3 regions of the Enterococcus sp. AMC1251 genome follow, and region 1 is predicted to be linked to each of the others. Evidence: predicted binding sites of a transcription regulator. Region 1 holds the regulator's gene; each other region holds the start of a gene.
What was found. The regulator NrdR, encoded in region 1, represses ribonucleotide reductase genes. The targets are predictions, from matches to a motif close to ACACNATATATNGTGT.
Positions count from the first base shown of each region.

Region 2: the regulator NrdR is predicted to act here: its motif matches at 1,462-1,477, upstream of nrdD (anaerobic ribonucleoside-triphosphate reductase).
Region 3: the regulator NrdR is predicted to act here: its motif matches at 1,609-1,624, upstream of nrdH (glutaredoxin-like protein NrdH).

Region 1 covers NZ_CM177098.1:1,336,429-1,340,739, reverse strand. Annotated here, with positions in the region: gene dnaI (primosomal protein DnaI) at 1-441, opposite strand, end outside; gene AC4BBR_RS06205 (replication initiation and membrane attachment family protein) at 441-1,847, opposite strand; gene nrdR (transcriptional regulator NrdR) at 1,860-2,345, opposite strand; gene coaE (dephospho-CoA kinase) at 2,757-3,350, opposite strand; gene mutM (DNA-formamidopyrimidine glycosylase) at 3,354-4,190, opposite strand.
Region 2 covers NZ_CM177098.1:867,905-872,215, forward strand. Annotated here, with positions in the region: gene nrdD (anaerobic ribonucleoside-triphosphate reductase) at 1-1,399, opposite strand, end outside; gene AC4BBR_RS04055 (ABC transporter ATP-binding protein) at 1,708-2,475, shown strand; gene AC4BBR_RS04060 (ABC transporter permease) at 2,465-4,311, shown strand, end outside.
Region 3 covers NZ_CM177098.1:695,577-699,887, reverse strand. Annotated here, with positions in the region: gene feoB (ferrous iron transport protein B) at 1-818, opposite strand, end outside; gene AC4BBR_RS03260 (FeoA family protein) at 822-1,289, opposite strand; gene nrdH (glutaredoxin-like protein NrdH) at 1,852-2,076, shown strand; gene nrdI (class Ib ribonucleoside-diphosphate reductase assembly flavoprotein NrdI) at 2,077-2,454, shown strand; gene nrdE (class 1b ribonucleoside-diphosphate reductase subunit alpha) at 2,435-4,311, shown strand, end outside.

The DNA.
Region 1 (4,311 bases):
AAACTTCATTGTTTCCGCCATCGCTTGAGCGCGACCTTGTGACGCTGTATCGAATCTACTTAAACTAGCTCCTCGCACATCTTTAGGCATATCCATTGCTCGAACCCTTTTACGAATTTCGTCTTCTTTTTGTTTAGCAATCAAGGCTTCCGTTGGTACATAAGTGACATCAATGTAATGGAAATTCAACGTTAATTGAGGCTCATATCCAGGAGCAATCATTGTGGGGTCATTCAATTGATATTTGCGTTTTTCTTGAACAAATTCATAAAGCTTCGAATAGCTTTTCCGAATATCATCATCTGTCAACCGTTCACGGTTTTCCTCGATGAACTGTTGTACATCTTGATCTTCCAAGACAACTTCAACCAACTCATTATAACGTTCACTCATGTCTCTACTTCGAATGATTTTGGACATTTCTTTTCCTACATCTTCCATTAATTTCCGCCTCCCTTACTCAAGAAATCTTGAATTTCTTTGTCTAATCGCGCTTGCTCTTCTTTAGATAATTTCTGTTCTTCCACTGGATTATCCACCCAATCTGGTAACGTCTCTTGACGAATCGGCCGACTATTTTGTCCATATCTCTGTCTTGTTTGTTTTTGTTCTTTGCCTTTTTTTGCTAATTCACGAACATGATCGATGGCTTTTTCTGGTGAAAAAATACCGTTTTGCGCCCATTCATTGGCGATCCGATTCACATAGTCAGCCTTTAATGTAGGTTGCTTTTGTATATTATAAACGTAATTAATCAAAATATTGATTACACTGTTTGGCAGACCAGATTTACTTACCAGATACTTGACCAAAGAACGCTCTTGCGGGGTTGTATACCCACCACGTTCATTTTTTAATGCTTCCAAGTAATTTAACGGGAAATTTTTTTCACTATCCATAATCATCTGAATATCTTGCGTTGAAAAACCGTTCATTTTCAATGAATTATATCGATACGTTTGCTGATCTTCAGCAGATAAATCCACTTTATCATTCTTTTGAAAATCACTTTGTTTTTGTCGTTTATCAGGATCATAAGTTCTATAAACAGCTCGTTCAAAATCCTTTACATCAATCTTGCTTGTATAATAATCAAATGATTTTGAACAAAAATCAATCATATCCAATTCAGTGATACCAAATAAATTATGGAAGATAAATACCTCTTCTTTAAATCCGTCACTATTATCTGGCAACTTGATTCCAAGCTTGTCTATCCCTTGAACAAAGTATGACCAATCAAAACTATCATTAATGGCACTTGGTTTGCGCGAAGGTCGGGGATCATTGAAAGATTGCTCCATTTGATGTAGCTGTTTGCTTTGAGAAATAATTTGTTCTTCTTTAAAAAGATACACATCTTTGAATCCGGCTGAAACCTCTTTAAAACCTGTCAAATTAACAAATTTTGGTTTAAATCGTTCAAATAATTTATCTAACTTTCTTTGCCCGACATTGTTCAACAAGGTTAGTGACAAGACTTCATCTTTAAAAAAACGTTTGGCTGTTTCGGGATGATTCAACCGATATAAGAATTGTATGCCCAGTTCAGAATCTTCTCTGATAAAGGTTCCTACTAAACCAATCCCTTCCAATTTCTTTCGAGCAACTTGGATTTGCTTAATGCTCATATCCATCATCGTAATCAAATCAGCATGAAAAAGCGATTCACTAATACCTGTCTCTTCAACTTCTGACAAAAGTGTCAAGTACAAGCTAAAAGCTTCAGCACCAATAATTGGCTGATATAAAAGCGTCAGTATTTCTTGTTCTTGATTGGATAATGGATAAGCTAGCGCAACTTGAAAAATACTTTTAGGGTGGATTTCTTTCCAATTGTCTTTCAAGGAAAGACCTCCTTATTCGTTTGTTGTATCTGAATTTGACGATTTTGCTTTATCTACGATTCCTTGTAGTTCTTTTAAGAACACACTCATATCTTTGAACTGGCGATAAACACTGGCAAATCGAATATAGGCGATTTCATCTAAATTGACTAAATCTTCCATTACATACTCTCCTACTAAAGTAGTCGAAATTTCATTTTCGCCTAGGCTACGTACACGGTTTTCGACATTATCAACGATCTGTTCCATTTGTTCCATAGCAACTGGGCGTTTTTCAGCTGAACGAATCAATCCGCGTAAAATTTTCTCTCTATTAAATTCTTCCCGATCACCATTTTTCTTAACGACTAATAGCGGTGCTGCTTCAATCCGTTCGAATGTTGTAAAACGATAACTACAATTTTCACATTCTCTACGACGACGAATCGCACGACCATCATCCGCTTGACGGCTATCAATGACACGGGAATTATTATGATGACATCTTGGACAACGCATAGTATTCACCTCAATTTATCTTATGTTATCTATTTTCAAATTTTCATTTTAGTTTGCTATCTATTATTATAACATGAAATGCTTGAGAAACCAGACATTAACGATTACTTCTTAAGATTTTTACTTATTGTAATTGTCTCATTTTATAATATTTTTCTATTTAATTTACATCCTTTTCCCGCATGATTTCTTTCTTTTTTATTCCACTTATCATTCTTTTGTTTATATTGTATTTATTCAAAAAAATAACAACATTCCGATGATTTTCTCCATAATTCCCAGTGTTATATTTAGTTCAAACAAATAGGTTGTGGAACAAAAGTAACATCCACTTCTGTTTCACAACCTAAATACCTATTTCCTTTAACCCAGATTATCATAAAAAACAAGCATAACGATTAAACTGTATTGTTAAACAATATTTTCCCATACCCATTTTTCTATTATTTTTTCTGTCTCATGAATACTTTTTTGATTATTGAATAAGATATCTGCTTTTTGTTTTTTCTTTTCAATTGACATTTGACTATTCACTCGTTTTTGCGCTTGACTTTCCGTTAAATTATCTCGTTTCATCAACCGTGTGAGTTGCAATGTTTCCGGAACATAGACAACCGCTACTTTGTCAACATATTTATCATAGCCTCCTTCATACAGTAAAGGGATATCGACAATGACTAATGGCGATTGTTTTTTTTTGTTTGCAATCTGAATTAAAATCGCTTCTTTTAGAAAAGGAGATAATAATTCATTTAAATTTTTTCTTTTTTCCTCATCCGAAAAAATAATTTCACCTAATTTTTTACGATTTAATGAGCCATTGGGATTTAGTATTTCTGATCCAAAATCAGCAACTATTTTTGCTAAGGCAGGCGTGCCTACTTCAACGATTTCACGAGCGATAACATCCGCATCAACTATAGGAAACCCCCTATTCTTAAATACAGATACAACAGTACTTTTTCCCGTTGCAATACCTCCTGTTAAGCCTAGTACCATACCCATCGATTAATTCCTCACTTTCAAGGTTTGACATTTCGGACAAAAGTGAGTGCCACGTTGAGCAACTTTTATTTTTTTGATTGGTGTGCTACATCTTGGACAAAGCGCACCTGTTTGACCATAAACATTTAGTGAAACTTGAAATGTTCCCGCTTCTCCTAAAGCATTTAGGTAACTTCGAATTGTCGTTCCCCCTGCTTCAACTGCACGACCAAGAACATCGATAATTGCATAATACAACCTCTCAACTTCCTTTGATTTTAATGTATCTGCGGGTTGTTCCGGATGGATTTTTGCTTCCCATAACGCTTCATCTACATAAATATTCCCTAATCCCGTTACTAAACGCTGATTCAACAATAACGGTTTAATTGCTTTGTGATGTTTTTTCAAGCCTGTACGAAATTCTGGCAACTTAAATTCAGAAGGAATCGGTTCAGGACCCAATGTTAAAATTCCTTTATAATTTTCTCCTTGGTTCTTAGGGACCAAAACCATACGCCCGAACTTTCGCACGTCAAGATAACGTAATTGCGTCCCGTCGGTGAAAGTGAAAATCACATGTGTATGCTTCGTTCGCTCATCCTCAGACTCGTTTGTTTCATACTTCCCTTCCATTCGTAAATGAGAGAGCATATCGTAATTGGTTAATTTGAAAATTAAGAACTTGCCTCGACGCTCCATTTTTTCAATCTTTTGACCAATCAACTGTTGAGAAAAGATATCAGATTCAGGTGCTTCGATGATTTTCGGCCACAAAATAATTACTTCTTGGATCGTCTTTCCAACAACTAATTTTTCTAATCCTTTCCTGACTGTTTCGACTTCTGGTAACTCAGGCAAAATTCATCTCTCCTTAGAAGAAAAAGACCGAAGCGAATACAGTGACTGGGACATAACTCTATGAGTTACAACCCGGTCACCTAAAATCCGAATAAACGGTAGAAGCAGAAGCAACCCCTTC
Region 2 (4,311 bases), 470 kb from region 1:
CCAATGCATCTTTCATTATTTCAAGACGTTCACCTAAAAGTGTCCAGAATTTATCCACATCACCATGAGCTTCCATCGCGATTCTAGGAAGATTTAAGGTAACAACGCCTAAATTCATACGGCCTACATTGATTTCTTCGCCCTGTTCGTCTTTCCAGCCTTGTAGGAAAGAACGGCACCCCATAGGTACCTTAAAGCTACCTGTTAAATCAACTAACTTATCATAATTTAAAACATCCGGATACATCCGTTTCGTTGCACATTCTAATGCCAGCTGTTTTACATCATAGTTGGGATCTGTTTCATTTAAATTTACCCCACGTTTTAAAGTGAAAATCAATTTAGGAAAAATAGCTGTTCTGTGTTCGCTGCCTAAACCATTGATCCGAATTTGTAAAATTGCCCGTTGAATTTCACGTTCAAACCAGCTTAGACCTAAACCGAATCCCAAAGAAGTGAAAGGCGTCTGCCCATTTGAAGTGAATAATGTGTTGATTTCATATTCTAAACTTTGCATCGCATCGTAAATGTCTTTTTTTGTTTTACTTTTGGCGAAGGCTTCTTGACGATCAGAGCCTTCGATCCATTCTGTTGCATCAGCTAAATGTTTTTGATAATTTAATTCAGCGAATGGCGCTAATAATTCATCTACACGGTCTGCCGAACATCCGCCGTATTGACTAGAAGCTACGTTTGCAATGATTTGTGAAATTTGGGCAGTCGCAGTTTGAATCGATTTTGGTGCTTCAACTTCTGCATTTCCGATTTTAAATCCATTATTCAGCATACCTTTAAAATCAATCAAACAGCAGTTTGTCATTGGTGTATATGGGTGATAATCTAAGTCGTGATAATGGATATCACCTTTTTGATGTGCATTTGCAACATGAGGAGGCAGCATTTTAAGACCAATCGATTTACCAACGATTCCAGCAGTTAAATCTCGTTGTGTATTGAAGACGTCGCTATCTTTATTGGCATTTTCATTCACGACAGACTGATCTTTGTTGATCAACTTACTGATTGTAAAGTTAATATCAGTCGCTTTACTACGCTCAAAATCACGGCGAGTGCGATAATTAATATATTCTTCTGCTAGCTCGTATTCGTTTTTTGCTAGTAAAATATGTTCAACGATATTTTGGATTTCATAAATTTTTACATCTTCAGCAAAACGATCTGAAATTTCCTGATCAATTCTTTCTACAATTTCTTGAATACGTTCATGGGCAAGCGGATCCAAAGAACCGCGAATTTTTTGTTCAGCTTTGATCAAAGCATCATAAATTTTTCGATCATCAAAATCAACCAATCGTCCATCTCTTTTAACGATTTTCATCGTGCGTAAGGCTGAATCAGTAGAACTTACTTCATTATTAGTTTGCTTAATCTCCATCATTTGCTACCCATCTCCTCATAGATTTATTCCTTCCTTATCATAAAACAATTCAATGAATCTTTCAACTATATATAGTGTGAAATTTAAATTTTTTTACGTTTGTGTAACTACATATAGTGTTTATAGAGAATGAAAATATAGTGAAAACAACTCCCTAAAAGGGTTGTGGAAATTGTCACAACATTTTCGTTAAAAAAATAAATGATTCCTAAAAAAACTTCATTCTTACTTAATTGTAAGAGGAAACGATGTTCAGTTGCGCTAAATATTGATAGAATAGGAATAACGAATAAACTGGAGCGAAAACGATGAAAAAAATTTTAGAAGTCAATCATTTAAGTAAATCATATGGCTATCGAAATAATAAAGTACAAGTATTGAACAATCTTTCCTTTTCTGTTGATCAAGGTGAATTTGTAGGAATTATGGGACCAAGTGGTGCAGGAAAATCTACTTTATTGAGTACTATCTCAACAATTGCTTTACCGACTATAGGAACCGTTCGAATTGATGGTCAAGACATTTTAAAAATGCGGGATAATCAACTCAGTGATTTTCGTCGCAAAAAGCTAGGTTTCATCTTTCAAAATTTCAATTTAATGGACACGTTGACTGTAAAAGATAATATTTTGCTACCTTTGACTGTAGATCGAATATCTTTAGTTGAAATGGAGGAGCGCTTGACACATGTTGTCAGCGTTTTAGGGATAGAGCAACTATTGAACGCTTATCCAAACGCTATTTCTGTTGGACAAAAACAGCGAGTAGCAGCAGCACGTGCATTGATTACCAAACCTAAAATAATTTTTGCAGATGAGCCGACAGGATCTTTGGATTCTAAATCAGCAGCTGAGTTACTACAATATATGACAAATATGAACTTACAAGATGATGCGACGATCATTATGGTCACTCATGATCCTTATACTGCAAGTTACTGCAATCGTATTTTATTTATTAAAGATGGTGTGATTTTTTCAGAAGTCGTCAGACAAGGTTCCCGAAAGGAATTTTTCAATCGAGTGATCGATATGCAAGCAACGATTGGTGGAGGTGGTCGTGCCAATGATTTTTAATTTGTCTTGGAAAAATTTTAAAGGTCAATTTCTCAATTATCTGGTTTATTTTGTCAGTATGACCTTTGCAGTAGTTGTTTACTATTGTTTTAGTGCGATTACCTATAATAGGACATTTGCTAATAGAGTCGGACAAGAGGTTCATATCAACGGTACTATGAATTTAGGCGGTTTTCTTGTTGTAGTCATGATTTTAGGATTTATGCTTTCGGCGAATCATTTCTTCCTATCAAAACGAGGTAAAGAAATTGGTCTGTATCATTTAATCGGAATGCGAAAAGGGCAGATATCCTATTTGTTTTTTGTGGAAACTATTCTTTTAGGTTTAGTATCTTTAGTTACTGGGATTCTTCTAGGTATTATTTTGTCTAAGTTATTTTCGATGATTCTTGCAAAAGCGATGTTTTTGCAAGTAGAGAGTTTGTTTTTTGTTTCAATTCCATCGATGATTCAAACAAGCGGAGTATTTGGATTCATGTTGTTAGTTGTTTCTCTTCGAAGTAGTTGGCTGATTTATCGTTACCAGATAACAAACTTGTTTAAACCAAGTCAAAAAAATACAGACACTCCAAATAAACTGCCTCTATTAAAGGGATGCTTAGGTATTCTTGGTGTAGTACTTATTATTTCGGGTTATTTTTTGTCTTATAATGTCATTCGCTTTGGGCTAGTTTTGAAGCACACTTCACTAGGTTTGGCTGGTTTTTTTATTGCCCCTGTGGTGATTATGGTTACTTGTATGGTGGGGACGTATCTATTTTTTAAATATACAATGTACTTGATTGCATTTTTGTTTGGGAAAAATAAATTTAATTATTATCGAAATTTGAATATGTTAGCTTTAGGAAATGCAAAACTACATATAAAAAGAAGCGGAAATACATTATCTTCCGTGACTATTTTTATTGCGATTGCACTTGGGATGATCGGTGGCGCTGCATCTATTTATACGATAGGAATGAATTCAGTGAATACAATGGCCCCCACTGATTTTATAGTTGCTGAAGATAATTTTAAAGAAATAGAACAAATAATTGAAAAAGCACCTGAAACAACAATAGATTCTTTAGTCAAATTGAATTATAAGTTGACGGGTAGCCAATTTCGTCTTAGTATTGGACAGGATGAAAAAGAAAATGCACTAGATCCTATAAATATATTATCACTTTCAAATTATCAAGAATTTCAAAAAATAAACCCGTATTTAAAAGATATCCATCTAAAAAATAAACAGGCTATTTTCATTATAGACAGTGTTCAAAATATTCTAGGTGGTTTTATTCATTATGATTCTACTATTCATCTACCAGAGGGAATAGAACTTCATGTTTCCGATGTACGACCAGATTATTTAGGGCAAGTTTTATTAAGATACAGTTTTCCTACAATCGTTGTATCCGATGAACAATTTAATGAAATCAATTCTGGCATCACATATACGCTTAGAGCGTTTAATATTAAAACAACACAGGAAGAATCTCTAGCTAATAAGTTATCTGAATCTGTAGAACCAAATTGGGGTTCATCTATTTATTACAAGTATCAATGGATTAATAATCAGCTGGAAGGCTATACGTCGAAAACTAGTCAATTACCTGATAAAGAGAATTCACAAGAGTTTTCAGAAGAAGGTGAACAGGAATATTCCCAATTAAACTACACTAGTCGTTTCACGGAATTAAGATACCAAAGAAGAGTAATGGGATTATTTATTTATGTAGCAATGTTTTTGGGCATCTTAGCCTTGATCATCACAGGCAGTATTTTGATGTTACAGCAATTTTCTGAAGCTGAGCGAGAAAAAGAAAGCTATGATTTATTAAAGAAAATTGGTAT
Region 3 (4,311 bases), 640 kb from region 1:
TCACTTGTACTGAATGTGATTTCATTTTTTTCAATCGAACAAAGAGCTGTTAAACGAGTAATAAACTCGTATCGTTCGTTAATGACGATTGCTTCACTATCATCACCAAAAACTTGTTCAGTAATTTTAATAATTTCTTCTATTTCTTTTTTTTGTAAGGCGCTCAATTCTAGTTTCCCAAGGACTTCAGCATCTCTTTCAAACAGTTTGATACTATACCAACGGGTTTGTTTCTCTAATATGCTATCGCCTAAAACATCTATAATTTCGCTTAATGCTGCTTCTAGACGGTTATCATAGGTTGGATAATTAAAGTCTGTTGGAAAAACTTCAATAGCTTTCACTGCTTTTTTTACCAACTCATCAAGTCCACGATTTTTTAAGGCACTAATGCCTAAGACATCAACACCTAAACCATAGGAAAGTTTTTCAATATTGATCTTCTTTCCAGTTTTATCCAGAATATCCATCATATTCAGCCCGACAACTACAGGAATCCCTATCTCCATTAATTGAGTGGTTAAATATAAATTTCGTTCTAAGTTTGTAGCATCAACGATGTTGACAATGACATCTGGACCGCCATTCAGTAAATAATCTCTGGCAACCACTTCTTCAGGTGTGTAAGGAGAAAGAGAATAAATACCTGGTAAATCCTGAATCGTTACCTGCTTATTTTTCTTTAACTTACCTTCTTTTCGTTCCACAGTTACACCTGGCCAGTTACCTACATATTGATTTGCGCCTGTCAAGGCATTAAATACTGTTGTCTTTCCACTATTTGGATTACCCGTCAGAGCAATATGTTGTTCATTCATTTCTTACCCCTCTTTCTGTACCAAGATTAATTGTGCTTCGTTTTTTCTTAACGTTAGTTCATACCCGCGAAGATTGATTTCGATCGGATCTCCTAAAGGCGCCATTTTTCTAACAAGAATATCCACATCTTTTGTCAATCCCATATCCATCAGTCTTCTTTTAATAGCTCCCTGTCCGTGAACCCCAATCACTCGAGCCTTTTCACCTACAGTTAATTGATCTAGAGATAACCAATCTTTTTCTTCGATACTTTTTTCTACTATTATAATTTGTTTCAATATAGATAGATTGATCGCAATTCGGCTATTGTGTAATAAAATAATGCCGTTCTCATTTGAATAATTCACCAACACAACTTTCCCACCTGGCACAAGACCAAGATTATTCAAATGCTTCTTCGCAAAACCTTCTGCCTGGATTTCTTCAATTGTATAAACTTTGTTCACCTTTGCTCGTGCCAATGTTAACATTGTGTAACCCTCCTTATTTTAAAAGCTGAACGAGCTCGTTTATCACTGTCAGAAAAATAGGAAAAATTGACTGTGGCGTTTCTTTGGCACTTTCAATTTTTATTTTTTTTCCGAAGTGCTAGCTCGTGACGCTAGATATACTCAGAAACTCCACACGATTTGTGAAAAAGTTTCATCTTCATTTCCAATGATATTGATAATCGTTCTCATCAAGTATACCTTTTTGTGATACTTAAATCAATCTTCTTTCCACCTATAGTAAGAAAACATTTCCCCGTTCTATCGGTCATCAAATATTAGTGTGTCTTACTTAAATAGACCACTACATATTGTGTTCACTGCTTAAGAAATTCCAATTCAAAATTTAATAATTTTCTTTTCTAAACACAAAAATAACCATATTAGTCGCTCCAATCTAGAGAATACGCGTTTTCATATTTCTTTCAAAAACACAAAACATGGGATTAAATAGAAAATCAACCACAATATATAGTGCCTAAGTGTTGACTTTTTCCCTGAGAGATTTATACTAGTGAGGTAAACTAATTTAGGGGGAATTAAAATGAACGTAAAAATCTTTTCTAAAAATAATTGTATCCAATGTAAAATGGCAAAACGCTTTTTGAGCGAGAACAATATAGCATTTGAAGAAGTAAATATTGATATCCAACCAGATGCAATCGACTGGTTAAAAGAACAAGGATTCCAAAGTGTTCCGGTTATCACTTCTGATGCTGCGACAGTTGTAGGATTTCGTCCTGATCAACTAAAACAATTGGCTAGCTAGATGAAAATTGTTTATTTTACAGTCACCGGACAAACCAGACGCTTCATTAAAAAATTGGATTTAGCAGCTTACGAAATTGAGCCTGCGAATCCTTTTTTTGAGATAAATGAGCCTTTTGTCTTAGTCGTTCCCACTTATGATCAAGAAATCACTGAAGTAGTGAACGATTTTCTCGATTATAAGAACAATCAAGAACACATGCTAGGCGTTGCTGGTGGCGGCAACCTCAATTTCGCAGAGTTATTTGTATATACGGCAAAAGACATAGCACGTGATTACAACGTTCCGATGCTTTTTGCTTTTGAATTTAGCGGCACGAACGAAGACGTAGAATCCTTTAAGAAAGTAGTGAATAAACTTGAATCTAAAAGAAATTAAAGATGTTAGCTATTTTAAGTTGAATAATGAGATTAATCGTCCTGTTGATGGGCAAATTCCTTTACATAAGGATAAAGAAGCTTTGAAAGCTTTCTTCAAAGAAAATGTTCTACCTAATACTAGAACCTTCAATACTATAGAAGAAAAAATCAATTACTTGATCGACAATGATTATTTAGAAACAGCATTTATCGAAAAATATTCTATGGTCTTCATTGAAAAATTATATACATTTCTTGATGAGCAACAGTTTGAATTCAAATCATTTATGGCAGCTTACAAGTTTTATTCACAATATGCGCTTAAAAACAATGCAGGAACTGAATACTTAGAAAGCTATGAAGATCGTGTTGCTTTTAATGCACTATATTTTGCTGATGGCAATGAAGACTTGGCTTTAGTTTTAGCCGATGAAATGATCCACCAACGTTACCAACCTGCTACACCTTCTTTCTTGAATGCAGGACGTAAACGTCGTGGTGAACTTGTTTCTTGTTTCTTGATCCAAGTAACAGATGACATGAATAGTATCGGTCGTTCGATCAACTCCGCTTTACAATTATCACGTATTGGTGGCGGTGTGGGTATCACATTAGCAAACTTACGTGAAGCAGGAGCACCCATCAAAGGATACGAAGGAGCTGCCAGTGGCGTGGTTCCTGTTATGAAATTGTTCGAAGATAGCTTTAGTTATTCGAATCAATTAGGCCAACGTCAAGGTGCCGGAGTTGTTTATCTAAACGTCTTTCACCCAGATATTGAAATGTTCCTATCAACGAAAAAAGAAAATGCGGACGAAAAAGTTCGTGTAAAAACTCTTTCTTTAGGCGTTGTAGTTCCTGATAAGTTTTATGAGTTAGCTCGTAATAATGAAGACATGTATCTATTCAGCCCTTACAGTGTTGAACGTGAATATGGGGTTCCTTTCTCTTACGTTGATATTACAAAAGAATATGATAATTTAGTTGCCAATCCAAAAATTCGTAAACGTAAAATCAAAGCACGTGATCTAGAAAATGAAATTTCTAAATTACAACAAGAATCTGGCTATCCATATATTATCAACATTGATACAGCGAACAGAAGCAATCCAGCTTATGGTAAGATCATCATGAGTAATCTATGTTCAGAAATCTTACAAGTTCAAACACCTTCTGTTTTAAATGGCAAACAAGAATATGAAACACTTGGTACAGATATCAGCTGTAACTTAGGTTCAACAAACATTGTCAACTTGATGGACAGTCCTGACTTTGGCAAATCTGTTCGTGCAATGACACGTGCCTTAACTTTTGTAACCGATGCATCTGATATCGATGTCGTTCCTTCTATTCAAAACGGAAACAAATTAAGCCATACAATCGGACTTGGTGCGATGGGTCTGCATACGTTCTTTGCAAAAAATCATATGGAGTATGGATCTAAAGATTCACTAGATTTCACCAATGTCTACTTTACTTTATTGAATTACTGGACTTTAGTAGAAAGTAATAACATTGCCAAACAGTACAATGAAACATTCCATAACTTTGAAAAATCTGATTATGCTAATGGTTCATATTTTGATAAATATATCGAAGGAGATTTCACTCCTCAATCAGATAAAGTCAAAGAAATTTTTAAAGATATTTTTGTTCCAAGTTCTGAGGACTGGGCAAACTTACGTGATGCTGTGAAAAAAGATGGTCTATATCACCAAAATCGTTTAGCAGTTGCTCCAAATGGTTCTATTTCTTATATAAATGATACAAGCGCTAGTATTCACCCAATCACTCGTATGATCGAAGAGCGTCAAGAAAAGAAAATCGGTAAAATATACTACCCTGCTCCTCACTTGGCAAATGACACGATTCCATA